4 regions of the Pseudoalteromonas sp. PS1M3 genome follow, and region 1 is predicted to be linked to each of the others. Evidence: predicted binding sites of a transcription regulator. Region 1 holds the regulator's gene; each other region holds the start of a gene.
What was found. The regulator sigma-54, encoded in region 1, starts transcription at its own class of promoters, with help from an activator protein. The targets are predictions, from matches to a motif close to GTTGGCACGNNNNTNGNNT.

Region 2: the regulator sigma-54 is predicted to act here: its motif matches at 1,918-1,936, upstream of PS1M3_RS14860 (BON domain-containing protein).
Region 3: the regulator sigma-54 is predicted to act here: its motif matches at 1,781-1,799, upstream of glnA (glutamate--ammonia ligase).
Region 4: the regulator sigma-54 is predicted to act here: its motif matches at 1,878-1,896, upstream of PS1M3_RS01065 (TorF family putative porin).

Annotation. Positions count from the first base shown of each region.
Region 1 covers NZ_AP022624.1:541,531-545,749, forward strand. The annotation lists gene rapZ (RNase adapter RapZ) at 1-613, opposite strand, end outside; gene ptsN (PTS IIA-like nitrogen regulatory protein PtsN) at 633-1,085, opposite strand; gene hpf (ribosome hibernation promoting factor) at 1,090-1,377, opposite strand; gene PS1M3_RS02530 (RNA polymerase factor sigma-54) at 1,404-2,903, opposite strand; gene lptB (LPS export ABC transporter ATP-binding protein) at 2,973-3,698, opposite strand; gene lptA (lipopolysaccharide transport periplasmic protein LptA) at 3,695-4,219, opposite strand, start outside.
Region 2 covers NZ_AP022624.1:3,176,486-3,180,704, reverse strand. The annotation lists gene suhB (inositol-1-monophosphatase) at 1-272, opposite strand, end outside; gene PS1M3_RS14870 (VOC family protein) at 521-937, shown strand; gene PS1M3_RS14865 (LiaF domain-containing protein) at 997-1,653, opposite strand; gene PS1M3_RS14860 (BON domain-containing protein) at 1,972-2,535, shown strand; gene PS1M3_RS14855 (YqaE/Pmp3 family membrane protein) at 2,599-2,757, shown strand; tRNA gene PS1M3_RS14850 (tRNA-Ile) at 3,043-3,119, shown strand; gene PS1M3_RS14845 (porin family protein) at 3,316-3,897, shown strand; gene PS1M3_RS14840 (DUF4437 domain-containing protein) at 3,962-4,219, opposite strand, start outside.
Region 3 covers NZ_AP022624.1:3,353,114-3,357,332, reverse strand. The annotation lists gene PS1M3_RS15635 (DUF4124 domain-containing protein) at 1-204, opposite strand, end outside; gene glnA (glutamate--ammonia ligase) at 319-1,725, opposite strand; gene typA (translational GTPase TypA) at 2,232-4,052, shown strand.
Region 4 covers NZ_AP022624.1:225,024-229,242, reverse strand. The annotation lists gene PS1M3_RS01080 (hypothetical protein) at 1-205, shown strand, start outside; gene PS1M3_RS01075 (helix-turn-helix transcriptional regulator) at 214-414, shown strand; gene PS1M3_RS01070 (hypothetical protein) at 554-1,717, shown strand; gene PS1M3_RS01065 (TorF family putative porin) at 2,000-2,686, shown strand; gene PS1M3_RS01060 (Bor/Iss family lipoprotein) at 2,779-3,108, opposite strand; gene PS1M3_RS01055 (Bor family protein) at 3,105-3,416, opposite strand; gene PS1M3_RS01050 (M1 family aminopeptidase) at 3,588-4,219, opposite strand, start outside.

The DNA of each region.
Region 1 (4,219 bases):
CTGGTTGGTCTAGGCCATTAAGTGGTTTTAGTTCAGGCTCCCAATGCGGGTTAGGTAAAAAACGCGCATCAAATACGTAATCTGCTTCTTTAGGAATGCCATGTTTAAAACCAAAAGATTCAAATGTAACAATTAGCTGCTTGTCTTTTTTACCTAATATTTTTTCGCGAATTGATTCAGCAAGTTGATGAACGCTTAGCTCACTGGTATCGATCATGTAATCGGCGCGCGTAATTAGCACATCGAGAAGTTCTTTTTCTTTTTTTATGGCTAAATCAAGCGGAAGTGAATCTATTGATAAAGGGTGTAAGCGTCTGGTTTCAGAAAAGCGTTTAATAAGGGTTTGATCTTCACTGTCTAAGTAGAACAGCGTTGGTTTTGTAAAACCCGGTAAGTATTCGATGATGTGATTAAATTCATCTTGCTCTTTTGGTAAATTTCGCACATCTATACTAACGGCAATTTTATCGTAGTTATCAGAAACGCTTCTTACCAAAGAAGGTAATAAATTTACTGGAATGTTATCTACGCAATAATAACCTAGATCTTCAACAACGCGTAAAGCAACCGACTTACCAGAACCAGAACGGCCACTTATGATAATCAACTCCATTAATCACCCTTTAAATTTGTTACGATTGGTCAACAATAATTTGATACAACTCAGCATCCGATTTAGCACAGCGAAGCTGCTTACAAAATTCTTTATTTTTTAGTTTATCAGCTATCGTTGCTAGCGTCTTTAAATGCTGTTGGTTATCGCCTTCAGGTACGATGAGTGCAACAAAAATATCAACAGGGCGGTTGTCTATAGCATCAAAATTAATCGGTGTTTCACTTACTAACACCAATGCTAAAGGTTCTTGTGCGCCGCTCATTCGGCCATGTGGAATAGCAATACCTCTTCCTATCCCTGTGCTGCCTAGCTTTTCGCGGGTTAATAAAGCGCCCAAAATATCCTGTTGAGATAAATACGGTAATTTATCGTGAGCCAGCTCGCTAATAAACTCTAAAATTCTTTTTTTACTATTAAAAAGGACCGCAGCTTTACTGCAGTCCTGGCATATAAGTGAACTTAATTTCATCATATTAGTGTCGAGCAAGCTTCTCTTTGTGTTTAATTACTTGACGGTCAAGCTTGTCAATCAATGAATCAATAGCTGCATACATATCTTGATGTTCAGTGGATGCGAATAATTCAGCACCACTTACATGAATAGTTGCTTCTGCTTTTTGATTTAATTTTTCTATATCAAGAATGACATGAACATTATTAATATGATCAGAGTGCCTTTCTAGCTTCGCAAATTTGGTATTTATATAGTCTCTTAATGAATCAGTTAGTTCTACATGACGACCAGTTAAATTTAGTTGCATAAGCATTACCCTCTTTGTTTAGCGTCTTAGATCAGGCTCTTTCGCTGATTTGACGGTGGAATAGCAAGAGATTCGCGATATTTTGCGATTGTACGTCTCGCTACTTTAATTCCTTGCTCAGCCAATATATCCGCAATTTTGCTATCACTCAATGGTTTTGCTGAGTTTTCTGCTGCGATTAATTTTTTAATAAGTGCACGTATTGCCGTAGATGAACATTCTCCACCATTTTCGGTACTTACGTGGCTTGAGAAAAAGTATTTAAGCTCAAATATTCCACGCGGTGTGTGCATATACTTTTGCGTAGTTACGCGCGAAATTGTTGATTCGTGCATTTCTACCATTTCGGCAACATCATTTAAAACCATCGGTTTCATGGCTTCTGGCCCGTGTTCAAAAAAGCCCTGTTGTTGTTTAACAATACAGTTAGTTACTTTTAAAAGTGTATCATTTCTACTTTCTAAGCTTTTTATAAACCATTTAGCTTCTTGTAAATGTGAGCGAATAAATTGACTGTCGCCGCTTGATTTAACTGTACGCGACATCGCTGCATATTGGCTGTTTACACGAATTTTTGGCATGCTGTCTGGGTTTAACTCTACAATCCAGCGGCCTTTAATTTTTTTAACTGACACATCAGGTATTACATACTCAGACTCTTCTCGTACTATTGTGTCTGCAGGCTTAGGGTTGAGCGTATGAATAAGTGTCATTACTTCTTTAAGCTCATCTTCTTTGAGCTTCGTTTTTTTCATTAATGTACGGTAGTCACGAGCAGCTAACAAATCAATGTGCTCGGTTAAAATCATTTTTGTTTCATCAATAAAAGGCGTGCCTTTATCAAATTGATTTAACTGAATACACAAGCACTCTTGTAAGCTACGTGCCGCAATACCCACTGGGTCAAATAGCTGAATGCGCTTTAAAACCGCTTCTATTTCGTCAAGTTCAACCTCAACGTCATCGTCGTTATCTTGATTAAAGCTCTCTAAAATCTCTTCGCAACTGAGTGTCAGTATGCCTGAATCATCCACTGCTTCTACAATAGCAATAGCAATGGCTTCATCTGTAGGGCTAAATGGCGTTAATTGTAATTGCCACATTAAGTATTCGTGAAGCGTTTCAGTTGATGCGCCCTGATATATAGACTCATCTTCAGGCATTGGTCCTGAAGAAGATGCAGGGGCTGCACTCATGTACTCATCCCAGCTAACGTCCATTGCCATGTCGTCACTTACGGTATCTTTAGCAAGCGCTTCACCACTGTCTTGTTCATACTCGCTAGGGGCTTCATCTGCAGATACGGTTACTGTAACTTCATCGTTATCCGCTTTTTGCTCATTTTTGCCCGCAAGATCATCGGCATAGTCTTGCTCCTCAACCTCAAGTAATGGGTTGCTGTCGAGCGCTTCTTGTATTTCTTGCTGAAGATCCAATGTGCTTAATTGCAGCAAGCGAATAGCTTGTTGCAACTGAGGTGTCATTGTAAGTTGCTGGCCCATGCGCAGCTGTAGTGATTGCCTCATGTATCTCTAACAATCCTTTTAAGTTGTTATAATTAATACTAGCAGATGCTTATAAATAAGGCGTAAATGTTACAGCCTAAATTGCTCGCCTAAATATACATCGCGTACAGTTTTATCATTTAATACGTGTTCAGGGGTACCAGAAGCAATCAGTTCCCCATGAGAAACAATGTAGGCTTTTTCGCAAACATCAAGGGTTTCTCTTACATTGTGGTCTGTTATTAATACGCCAATCCCACGGTTTTTCAGGTGTTCAATAATTTTTTTAATATCTAATACTGAGATAGGGTCAACACCGGCAAATGGTTCGTCTAACAAAATAAACTTTGGATCTGCGGCTAAAGCACGTGCAATCTCCACTCGGCGACGTTCTCCGCCCGATAATGCCATGCCTTTGCTGTCGCGAATGTGTTGAATGCTAAATTCATCTAATAGATTATTCAATGTATCTTCTCTGGCTTGTTTAGTGAGCTCCTTTCGAGTTTCTAAAATAGCCATTAAGTTTTGATACACTGTTAATTTTCTAAATATAGACGACTCTTGTGGTAAGTAGCCAATGCCTAATCTAGCACGACTGTGCATAGGTAAAAGCGTAATATCGTTATCATCGATAGATATTTTGCCTTTGTCGCTAGGGACTAAGCCTACAATCATGTAAAAGGTTGTTGTTTTACCTGCGCCGTTTGGCCCAAGCAAGCCTACAATACTGCCAGCTTTAACTTCTAAGCCCACATTTTTTACAACTTCACGGCCTTTGTAGCTTTTGGCTAGTAGCTCTGCTTTTAATGTGCTCATGGTTGGCCTTTGTCATTTTTTTTAGGCTCCACAGGCACTAAGATAGTGTGTACACGGTCAGTTGAGCTTTCATCTTTTTCGGCGCTAATAAGCTGCTGTTCTATATCGTAGGTAATGCTTTTAGCATTCATTTTTTGCCCAGCTTGAGATATCTCTGCATCTCCAATTAATGTTAAAAAACGCGTTGAAACATCGTACCTAACTTCATTAGCGCTGGCGCTCATTATTGTGCCGTCGGCTTGTTTTTCTTCAAAATATGCAGGCGTACCTGTGGCAATTAACAATTGCTTGTTGTCGCCTAGCTCATCGCGCTTGTGAACCTCAAGGCGGTCTGCGGTAATTTTTCTGTCGCCATGAATAATTTCAACATTTTTTTCGAAGATACCTACGTTTTCTTTTAGTTGACCCTCTTGTTTATCCGCACTAATCGAAATTTGATTTGCAGAAATTGGCGCTGTTGGTTCAGCGGCATTAGTACCTAATGCAAGTAAAAATGTTGGAATAATAAAGAGTGTTGATAG
Region 2 (4,219 bases), 970 kb from region 1:
TTTGTTGTTCCATCGATAGGATCTACAATCCATTGGTAATCATCATCCTTGCCTTTGTGTTCACCTAGTTCTTCGCCCACAACAGAGTGAGTAGGGTAAGACTGTAAAATAGTGTCACGGATTACGGCTTCGGCTTCTTTATCAATATTAGTTACTAAGTCGTTAGCGCCTTTTTGTTGCACTTCAACTTTTGATAAATCTTCGCCAGCGCGAAGTAAAATTTTGCCTGCGTTGCGCGCAGCGCGAACCGCAATGTTTAACATTGGATGCATGGAGTTACCTTTGGGTTGTAAAAGAACGTTTGTATTTTCAGCCGGCGTATTTTAGCGACTTTTGACATAAAGTAAACAATAAACCCTAAATACTTGTGAGTGTTTTTTGTACAGCCTTGAAAGTGTTGCACATTTAATTAAAACAAAAGTGTATTTTTAATTACCCACTAAAAATTTAAAAAAAGCGCTTTACCTAAAGTTAACTTGAGGTTTTATTGTGTGTCTAAATTAACTCACAAGGAAACAGTATGTATTTAGAACACGTAAATTTAGTTGTTAAAAACATTGATACCATGATTCGCTTTTACCAAGCCATTTTTCCCCACTGGGTAATACGAAGTGAAGGGCGGGGTGAATGGTATGGAAAACCAAGGCGTTGGGTCCACTTTGGTGACGACACGCAATACATAGCAATGAGCGATCATGGTGAGGGTGAAAATAGATCGCTTTCAGGGCATCAAGTTGGGTTTGCTCACTTTGCTTACGTGACGGCTAATTTAGATAATACGGTGTCTCGTTTAAATAAAGCGGGTTTTTCAGTTCATAAGCAAGGCAATGAAAACCCATTTAGAAAAAATATCTACTTCAGAGACCCTTCGGGCTTTGAAGTTGAGTTTGTAGAGTACTTGTCGGATATACCTACAGAACGTAATAATGATCTATAAGCCTGTAATTATAATATGGCTGCTAAAAAGCAGCCATATTAAAGCAAATACAGTTGCACTTATTTACTGCTGACTCCAAGCTGTGACCTTAAATCGTTTGCAAAGCTCATGAACTTTTCTTTTATGGTACGTTTTATCTTTACTTCAACCGACCCTAGTATCGCTTTGCCTTCAATATGAATGGTAGGACCTTGACGCTTATTTAACGTTACTGATTTGTTTTCTAGCGTGCTTAAAATACAAAACATTTTGGACACAACATTAACATGCTCGGGTACGTAAATTTCGTCGCTACCAAAAATACAATTAACATGAATTGTCACGTTTTGATGCGTAAAGATAGCGTCGGTGAAATCAAGCACCACAGAGCCCATATAATTATTTAGGTAAATATTTTTAGGAACCACCCATTGTCCGCTTCGCTCGTTTGAACCCAAAATACTGCGCAGTGTGATGTCGTCATCGCTATTTTGTTGAGCACTGTAATTAGGCGTAAACTGCGATTGCTTTTCAGCTTTGTATTGCTTGTCGGTATTAAGTGTTAAGTCATCTACTAACGTAAGCAGCACAGAATTGTCTTTTGCATCCATTGCTTTGTCTAATCGTCTTTCAAATGCCTCAACCGATATAACGCCATGGCTATAGTTATAAATTAACTGATCAATCACTTGTTCGCGTACTTGCTCTATTGGGCGGTCTTCAACTTTTACAGACATGGGGCATTCCTTAATTGTATTTGCAATTAGTTAACTAGCTAGCAAACCGTATACCAAAATTAATTTTGTTTATTATCAATAGTTTAATTTTTAAAGGCTTTTTGTTTAGTTGTTATATTAACGACACATTAACCAAAATAGCAATAATCTAGTAATTTTCACACTTTGAGAAAGTTTTACTCACTTGCCTGTAAATAGGGGAAATGCGTTAAACCTGCAAGAGTCTATTTTTTGTTAAGCCTATGATTTTTAATGGTAAATAAAGTTGGCTTGATGTTCGCATTAGTTAAAGTGTCTTTAATCAAAAGGAGAAAGATTATGAAAACATTTAACAAATCTATTATCGCCGCGTTAGTTCTTGGTACAACAGCAATGGGTGCACAAGCAAACAGCTGGGAAAACGAAAGTAAAGATGCTTGGATTGATGGCAAGGCAGAAACTGTGCTTCTTATGAACACAGACCTAAACAACTTTGACATAAACACTGATGTAACAAATGGCAAGGTAGTACTTACAGGTAAAGTTGATAGCGAAGTAGAGAAAGAGCTAGCAGAAGAGCTTGTACTTAGTCTAGATGGCGTCATGGACGTTGAAAACAGCCTAACCGTTGTTAAAAACATGAGCGCTAAACATACAGATTCTAAAATGATGGATGATGATAACGACCTAACGGACGCTAAAATCACCACCGTTATTACAACACGTTTCCTATTTGATTCTGAAGTAGGTGGAACCGATATTGATGTAGATACCGATAATGGTGTTGTTACATTAAACGGCTCAGTTGAATCATCAGCGGAAAAGCAATTAGCAATCGAAATTGCTAAAAATGCAGAAGACGTACGTGATGTGGTAGATAACTTATCTATCGTAGCTGAATAACGTTATACTCAAAGCCCAGCATTGCTGGGCTTTTTGTTTTTAACTGTTTGAAGGAGCTAAATAATGGATATCATTCGAATAATACTGTCTGTTTTGCTACCACCACTGGGTGTTTTTTTACAAGTGGGCTTAGGTATGCATTTTTGGATTAATATTTTATTAACGCTATTGGGTTACTTCCCTGGGTTAATACATGCAATTTATATTATTGCTAAAAAATAATGCGCAGCTGAGTTATGTTTACGCCAGTTGTAAGTAAATATCGCTCAGCGCATTCTATTAATAAATATTATTTTTAATCATTTTTACTTTATTTTCCTAAAACTCCCCAAATTTACCCATTCACACTCTTTAAAAGATTACAATTTAAGCAGTTAGCTTATTGATTGTTAAAATAAAGGTTTTTGGTAGTGACAAGCCCTAAAAAAGTTTTTATACTGCAACCCGCTTTAGTCGCTCTGTGGCTGAACGCTTCAAAAATTAACTGCCTTGCAGTTATATAAAGTTGGCCCCTTAGCTCAGTTGGTTAGAGCACACGACTCATAATCGTTAGGTCCCCAGTTCGAGTCTGGGAGGGGCCACCACTTTTCAAAGCTTTCCAAGTAGATCTTATTAAATTTTTACACACTTAAAATCCAAAGCCCTACATTATTATTCTTTATTGGTTGATATCTTGATTTTTAATTAATCTATAAAATTTCTAATTGCAATCAAATATATAGCTGTGTATTTTATTGGGTACAACAATATGTTGTTAAAATGTATCTAAAAGGAAGTACCATGAAAATGAATAAAGTCGCACTCTTATTATTAAGCTCAGTTTTTGTCACCCCTGCTGCATTTGCAGAAACACCTAACTTTAATTATGTGTCTGGCGGTTATTTAAATGCAGATTTTGATGGCGATGATTTAAACGGTTGGACGCTTGATGGTAGTAAATTACTAGGCGATAACTTTTTTGTGTCTGGTCAATATAAGACTGTAGGCGACTCAGAAGATGGTTTGGATGTAGATCTAAATTGGTTGAGCGCAGGCGTGGGCTACCGTACTGCAATTAGTGAAAGCACTGACTTTTATGGTTTAGTAACGTACGAAAACATTGAAACTGAAGTATCGTTCAGCGGTACTGATTTGTCGGATGATGAAAATGGCTATGGATTATCTGTTGGTGTTAGATCAATGCTAACTGATAGCATCGAAATTGATGGCCGCTTAAGTTACATTGATATTGCAGATGACAGTGAAACAGCTATCACTTTAGGTGCTCGTTACTATGTGAATACAAATTTCTCTGTAGGTACTAGCTACACCACAATAGATGATTTAGATTATATTAGCTTAACTGCACGTTACAGCTTTTAATCACAAGCAGTTAAATGAGCGCACTTATTAGTGCGCTTTTTAGTTTTTACGTAGCTATAACACGCTAATTTACGTGGTATAAGCCATTGCTGCGAATGTAAATAGTTGCTGTTATATCGCTTGTGTTCTCAAGCGAGTGAATGAATTTACCCCCAGATTCTACAAAGCTACCTGCACTTAAGTTTTGTGAGTTACTTTTTGAGCTGTATTGCACGTTGCCTGCAATTATCACTGCACGAAACTCATCCGCATCTGTGCTAATTTCCCCCTTAAACCCGGCTGGTAGTTTTATCATTGAGCCGTACATTGTCTCGGTGTCTCC
Region 3 (4,219 bases), 800 kb from region 1:
TTGGCTGCTGAGAGTCGCTATCTCTTTAGCGGGCATAGTTAAGCTCTGGCTAGAGAGTTTTACCTCTGTAGCACCTTTACGCGGTGTATCTGAAAACACTAAAACGCCGTTTTGATCTTTCCAAGCGTAAATTCTTTTTTCACCCGCATAACCATAATTACTTAATCCTAAAGTAATCATTAGCAATAAAATCTTACTATTCACACTGCTACCCTGCAATTTTTATGATTGCTTAACTTTAGTGGAGTTTGATTTAATTTACCATTAAAAAAGCCCGCTAAGCGGGCTTGAGAACACACATTCTTTTACAGTGTCACATTAACAGCTGTAGTACATTTCGAACTCAACTGGGTGAGTTGTCATGTTAAGTTTTTCAACTTCTTGGCCTTTAAGTGCAATGTAAGCATCGATTAGGTCGTCAGTGAAAACACCACCTTGAGTTAAGAACTCGCGGTCAGCACTTAATGCATCTAGTGCTTCACCAAGTGAAGATGCAACTTGTGGAATTTCTGCTGCTTCTTCTGCTGGTAAGTCGTATAAATCTTTATCCATTGCATCGCCAGGGTGGATCTTGTTTTTGATACCGTCAAGACCAGCCATAAGCATTGCTGAGAAAGCAAGGTATGGGTTAGCTGTTGGATCTGGGAAGCGTACTTCGATACGACGACCTTTCGCAGATGGTACCACTGGAATACGGATTGAAGCAGAACGGTTACGTGCAGAGTATGCAAGCATTACTGGCGCTTCAAAGCCTGGTACTAAACGTTTGTACGAGTTAGTTGATGCGTTAGCAAATGCGTTAATAGCTTTAGCATGCTTGATAATACCGCCAATGTAGTAAAGCGCTTCTTCAGAAAGACCACCGTACTTATCACCAGCAAAAAGGTTAACACCGTCTTTTGCTAAAGATTGGTGACAGTGCATACCAGAACCGTTATCACCAACAATTGGCTTAGGCATGAATGTAGCTGTTTTTCCGTACAAATGAGCCATGTTATGAATAACATATTTCATTTCTTGGATTTCATCTGCTTTTAAAACCATGCTGTTAAAACGCGTAGCAATTTCGTTTTGGCCTGCTGTTGCTACTTCGTGGTGATGTGCTTCTACTACTTGACCTAGCTCTTCAAGTACTAAACACGTAGCTGAACGCCAATCTTGTGAAGAATCTACAGGTGAACAAGGGAAGTAACCGCCTTTAACACCTGGACGGTGACCAGTGTTACCGCCTTCATAATCTTTATCTGAGTTCCATGCCGCTTCTACAGCGTCAACTTTGTACATTGAACCAGACATGTCTGATTTGTATTTAACATCGTCAAAAAGGAAGAACTCTGGCTCTGGGCCAAATAATACGGTATCAGCAATACCTGTAGAGCGCATGTAATCTTCAGCACGTTTTGCAACAGAACGCGGGTCACGCTCGTAGCCTTGAAGTGTAGAAGGCTCTACAACGTCACAACGTACGATTAATGTTGTTTCTTCAGTGAAAGGGTCAAGTTTTACTGATTCAGCAACAGGCATTAAAACCATATCTGATTCGTTTATGCCTTTCCAACCAGCAATTGAAGAACCGTCGAACATTTTACCGTCTTCGAAAAAATCTTCATCAACTTGGTGATGAGGAATAGATACATGTTGCTCTTTACCCTTTGTATCAGTAAAGCGTAAATCAATGAACTTAACGTCATTTTCTTTAATAAAATCTAAAACCGATTGTGACATGTGTCCTCCAACTATTGGGTTTTATTATTGCTGCATAATTGCTTTGGGATTTATTAAGCTGATTTTGTGCCATTTTTATAACTCTATGTTTATAGGTTAAAAAAACTTAGTTGCTACAATGTGGGGCATAAAATAGCACCACTATGGTGCGGTTAAAGTCCACTTTGGTGCAGGTTATGTGCACTATAATTTGTTGTTAATTTAATCGCTCGAAATCAGCATAACCTAAATGCAAAAGAGTGCCAAAAATATCGTATAAATAGTGTAAACTGCATTTTTGAAAAAATAATGACAATTTATTTCATATAATTGTCATATATAAAACAGATACTTAGTAAAAGTATTGAGAAAGTTTTGAAATTTGTATTGGATAAACTTTCATCCATGTCATTAATGAGGGATAATATGCGCCCTTTTAAATCCTATGCTTGGACATCTCGTGAAAACGCAGATGAGTGCGTAGATCTTGCAGGATCATTGAGAATTTAATTTCTCTGAGTAAATATATGAGCATCGAACAGTTAAGAAATATAGCGATTATCGCGCACGTTGACCACGGTAAAACAACTCTGGTTGACAAACTACTTGAGCAATCAGGTACATTAGAAACACGCGGCGGTAACGAAGAGCGCGTGATGGACTCAAACGACATTGAGAAAGAACGTGGTATTACCATTTTAGCTAAAAACACAGCTATCTCTTGGAATGATTACCATATCAATATCGTAGATACCCCGGGACACGCCGATTTCGGTGGTGAAGTTGAACGCGTACTTTCGATGGCTGACTCAGTATTATTACTTGTTGATGCTCAAGAAGGTCCAATGCCACAAACGCGTTTCGTAACGCAAAAGGCATTCGCGCAAGGCTTAAAGCCAATCGTCGTTATCAATAAAATTGATAAGCCAGGTGCACGCCCAGATTGGGTTATGGATCAAATCTTTGATTTATTCGATAACCTTGGTGCAACTGATGAACAGTTAGACTTTAAAGTAATCTACGCATCAGCTATCAACGGCTGGGCAACATTAGATTTAGACGAGCCATCAGACAACATGGAACCTATGTTCAAGATGATCGTTGACGAAGTATCACCACCGGATGCAGATCCTGAAGGTGACTTCCAAATGCAAATCTCTCAGCTTGATTACAACTCGTATAAAGGTGTAATCGGTATTGGTCGTATTAAACGTGGTTCTGTTGCGACTAACCAACAAGTTACAGTTATTGGCGCTGACGGCACGACTCGTAACGGTAAAATTGGTTCAGTACAAAGCTACTTAGGCCTTGAGCGTATCGACACTGATAAAGCTTATGCTGGTAACATCGTTACTGTAACAGGTTTAGGTGAGCTTAAGATTTCTGATACGCTTTGTTGTCCTAACAACGTTGAAGCATTACCACCACTAAGTGTTGATGAGCCAACAGTTACAATGACGTTCTCTGTAAACAACTCACCGTTCTGTGGTAAAGAAGGTAAGTTTGTAACATCACGTAATATTCGTGAGCGTTTAGACAAAGAATTAGTACACAACGTAGCACTTCGTGTTGCAGATACTGACAACCCAGATAGCTTCCGCGTATCAGGTCGTGGTGAATTACACCTAGGTATCTTAATCGAGAACATGCGTCGTGAAGGTTATGAGCTTGCTGTATCTCGTCCAGAAGTAATCCTGCGAACTGTTGATGGCGTGTTAGAAGAACCGTATGAAACACTAACGATTGACTGTGAAGAAGAGCACCAAGGTTCTATCATGGAGCAAATTGGTCTTCGTAAGGGTGAACTTACTGACATGGCACCAGATGGTAAAGGCCGTATGCGTATGGACTTTATGATCCCAAGCCGTGGCTTAATCGGTTTCCAAACTGAGTTCATGACACTTACTTCGGGTTCTGGTTTACTTTACCATACGTTCGATCACTACGGTCCGCACAAAGGTGGCGAGCTAGGTGTTCGTAAGAACGGCGTAATGATTGCAAACGCAACAGGTAAAGCACTTACTAACGCATTATTTAACTTACAAGAGCGCGGCCGTTTATTCATCGGTCACGGTGTTGAAGTTTATGAAGGTATGGTTATTGGTATTCATAGCCGTGATAACGACCTAACAGTTAACGCGCTTAAAGGTAAGCAACTTACTAACGTTCGTGCATCTGGTACAGATGAAGCACAAACATTGACACCACATCTGAACTATTCACTTGAGCAAGCGCTTGAGTTTATTGCTGATGATGAGTTAGTAGAAGTTACACCTGAGAACATTCGTATTCGTAAGCGTCATTTAACTGAAAATGAGCGTAAACGTGCGGGTCGTGCTCCTAAGTAATAGCCTATTAATTTAGAAAAATGATTTCAAAAGCCGCTGTATTGCAAAATACAGCGGCTTTTTTGTTTTTAAAGCAAGAGAAGCTTTCAGTTTTTAGTTATCAATATTGAGCTCTAAAAGCGCAGCGCCTTTTGTCCTCTTTGTGAAAAATTCACTTAAAAATTTTT
Region 4 (4,219 bases), 320 kb from region 1:
TACCTACAAAGATGAGTACTTAAACACCATCGACACCATTGCCTATAAACATGTAGTCCTTGGCTTACTTTTTAGCATGGGTGGCGTTTACTTATTCTCAGATGATTTGGCTTTAGAAGTGTCTCACACCATGATGGCCTCGTTTTATCTTGCTGTAATGTGTTTAATATATGGCGTATCAATTCTTTGGCAGAGCCGTGATTAGGAGTCAAAGTGCAAAATAACATAGCAAAATTTCGTAAAGAGGCAGGGCTTTCGCAGCAAGAACTTGCCGATGCTATAAGCGTATCGCGTAAAACAATAAGCACTGTAGAAACAAATCGATTTACGCCATCGGTCATTATAGCCCTTAAAATCGCAGCTCATTTTCACGCATCAGTTGAAAGCCTCTTCATATTAGAAGAGACTGATTAATAACCGAGCTGGTTAGATTAACCCCGATTTTAAACACCATAATAATGCAGCGCGCAGGACAGCGCTGTTGTTATTAGTGTATTTGAGCTAAAATAAACAATGCTAATACATATATATAAATCCGGAGTATCTACAAGGCATGAAAAAACTGCTAATTTCACCGTCAAAAATGACACTAGGCGAGCAAGAAAATCAAATCTATCAGAACATTCTGAAACAATCTTCAGAATTAAGCCTTAACCTTATGGCCGTGAAAGTAGAAAACCATCCTGATGATTTTTTACCTTGGTGTTACGAGCTATTAAACGCAAGCAGAGACCGTATTAACTACGATTTACTTGAGCCGCAACAGCTACCTGTTCTGAAAAAGCTGCATGATCAACTTATTTCAGCTATTAGCTTTTTACAAGTTAAAACGCTTCGTGTAGCCCCTTGGCCTGTGGTAAGTGTATTTATAGAGCAACATAAAGACGTTATTGCACTTGATGAACAACTTCGTTTAGCAAGTTACGTAAAAAGTATTCGTGAGCAATCATTAAAAGACATGATCCCTGAAGACCTTCTTGCTTTTACTGGCAAGCATATGGCTTCACTAGATCCAAGCACTTACGATTTTGATGCTGAGTGGTTTGCATCAACTAAGAGCGCTAAAGTTTTCCACCAACTCATTGGTGATTTACCGGGTGCGTTTGATGAAGCACTGGCTAATATTCCTCTTGAAGGTGATATTACCCATTACGAGTACCAACAGTTTGTAGCTGCTTATAGCAAAATATTTACTGATAGCAGTGAAAAGCCAACACTTGCTCCGGCAACAAGACTACTTGCAATGCGTCGCCCTGATATTTTTACGCCAATTACAAATAGCCGTTTAGACGCGTTATGCTCAGCGCTTGCGGTTACTAAACTCAAAAATAGTGATTTTGAGCGTTACTGGCAAGATATTGTAAAAGGCATTCAAGCTATGTCATGGTACAAAATGGCAAATGCTTCAAATGAACTAGAAGAGCAACTAGTGTCAATTAAAGCGCTTATTCCGTGCTTTTTTTACTACGCGGATAACAAAACACCAGATAGCTCTAACTATATTAAATTACTTAATAAACCAAAGCGTAGCACCACTAAAACGGGTAAAACACAACGCAGAGGTAAAGAGTCTGCTGAAATTTTAGTTGACCGCGCTTTGGCTGCCGATGATATTCCTGAGCATATTCGTAGCAAACGCGACTCAATAATCAGCGAAGTTCAAAAAGGCCGCAGTGTAAACGAAACAATTAGTCTAATGCGCACCATATTTGGCTAAATAATTCTAAACAAGCTGTACTTTCATGGTGCAGCTTGATTATTTTATGCACCAGCGATGTGCGATAAAATATTTTTTCCGCATAATCTAAAGCACCCACCCCAAACGCAAGTCATTGTTAATAAAATATAAAATTTAATTTTAAAACAAAATAAACCAAGCTGGCACACACAGTGCAATTCTATTCTCAGTTAAACAATAAAAACGCATAAATCAAAAGGCTACGGTACTTCATAATAAAAAGCCTTCCTATGCAAAAAATCATATAACGGGAAATGGAACATGTTAAAACTAAAAAAAACAATCGCTTTTAGCGCCGTGGCATTAATGGCTGCAACGTCACTTACATCAACAGCAGTAAATGCTGAAGTATCTGCGAATGTAGCAGCTACCTCAAATTACTTATGGCGTGGACAAGAACAAACTGGCGGCGACGCTGCTATTTCTGGTGGTATTGATTACGCTGACGAATCTGGATTTTATGCTGGTACATGGGTATCTAATGCATCTTGGGCTGACGAAATGACCTACGAGCTAGATTTTTACGCAGGCTTTGGTGGCGATATTAGCGAAGGTGTTAGCTACGATGTAGGTTACATTTATTATGCTTACCCAGACGCGGCATCAAGTGCAGATGCTGATTTCTCAGAAATTTACGGTAGCATCAGTGTCGAAGGCTTTACCTTTGGTGCATCAGTGCTTGCTACATCTGCTGCAAGTAGCGACGGTACAGACTTTGGTGATTCACTTTATTTGACAGCTGATTACGGCTTTGCCGTAGGCAGCAATGGTACAGAAATGGCTTTACACATAGGTCATTATTCTGGCGATTTTATTGGTGACGAAGACATCATTGATTACGGTGTGTCTGTATCAAAAGATGGATTCACATTTGGCGTATCAGACACTGATATGGACGAGTCAGATGTAAAAGTTTACGTTGCTTACGCTGTAGACTTCAGCCTATAAACAAACATGTGTTACTTGCTGCAACTGAAGGGCCATTTGGCCCTTTTTTAGCACCTAGCATCTTTTCTTTGTATTGGGTTATATTTAAATTATTACTCAGCTTTAAAAGGTACCTTAGTGCAGCTCACTTCAACTGTTTTAGGGTACCAAGCCGGGCCTATCTGATTAACTACAACCTCCGCTACTCCATTACTAAATGACTTATACGTGTGCACCGTTTGCCATTGCCCTTGTGGGCAATGCTCACTTAAGTCAACCGCATCAGATCCTTCATACAAAGCTAAAGCAAAATTATGATGCCACTGAGAACTATTGTGCGACTGGTTATTAACTTTTTCAGGTACACCATTATCAAAGTAAATATTTGTGCAACCAGTTAACATAGCAAAAGTAATACTGCCTAAAATTAATTTAAGATTCATAACGCCTCCTGCGTATTTTGCTCTTCACACCATACCTTTATGGTATGTGGTGAATAAATGCCTAGCGTAATTAAACCCAACGCACCATCGCTAAATGTTTGTTGCGACTGCATTTGAGCCGCTTGTGTATCTGTACAAATCTGTTTTACATCCACACGTTCCTCTCCTACTAATCCCCATAAATAAAATGGACGGCTATCTTCGTAGGTCGCTTTACTTGTAATTTTTGCGATAGCGTGTGGCTGTATGGTAACCGCAGAACAGGCGCTTAAGCCTAATACTACAAACCCCATTATTAATGATTTCATGTTTGTCCTTACTTGGTACTCACTTTCAGTAAATAAACCTTACAGTAAACCAGTAAAATAATGAGTAAAAAGCTGTGCGAAAAATGTAGCCAGCCTTACAGATTTCAAACAGTTTTTTACACAAAAAAAGGCCGCAAAATTGCGGCCTTTGAGTAAATGTGCTGTCAGCTATTAAAACTTAGCTAAGTTATTTACGTTATCTTTATCAACCAGTTTTACGTACGGATCGACTCCTGCAAATAAAGGTTTTTCTTTTACCTTTAACTCAATAATATTAGTACCCGTTACTATTTGATGTTTTTGTGAGTAAATCACAAAATCTTCAGCGAGTAGATTTTCAGGATCGTCACTAAACAACACAATATCAATTAACTCATCGAGTGGCTGCTCTGTTTCTTCACCTTGACCATCAGCACGTTGCTTAACAGCTTCAACGTTTAACGTAACACTGTAAAAGCCCTCACTGTCGGCTTCGTCTGAAATCGAAACCTCTTTCATTTCCAGCTCATACAAAGTGATATATTTAAACTGATCGTCAATAAAGTTTTGCTCAGCTTGGGTTGCGTCTTGTTTTAAATAACTTAGTAAATCAAGTGTTGTTGGGTATGGCGTTGACTGATATCTAAACTCATTTAAAAATGCCTTAAGGGCAGCGTTTAGGCGTTTTTCACCTAGGCGATCATAAATCGCCATCATAACAACAGATCCTTTATTGTAATGAAGGTATTGCTGAGCCTGGGTTTTATATAGTGGCATCTCTTCAAACGCTTCTCCAGTACGGCCCATTAAGTACCTATCTAGCT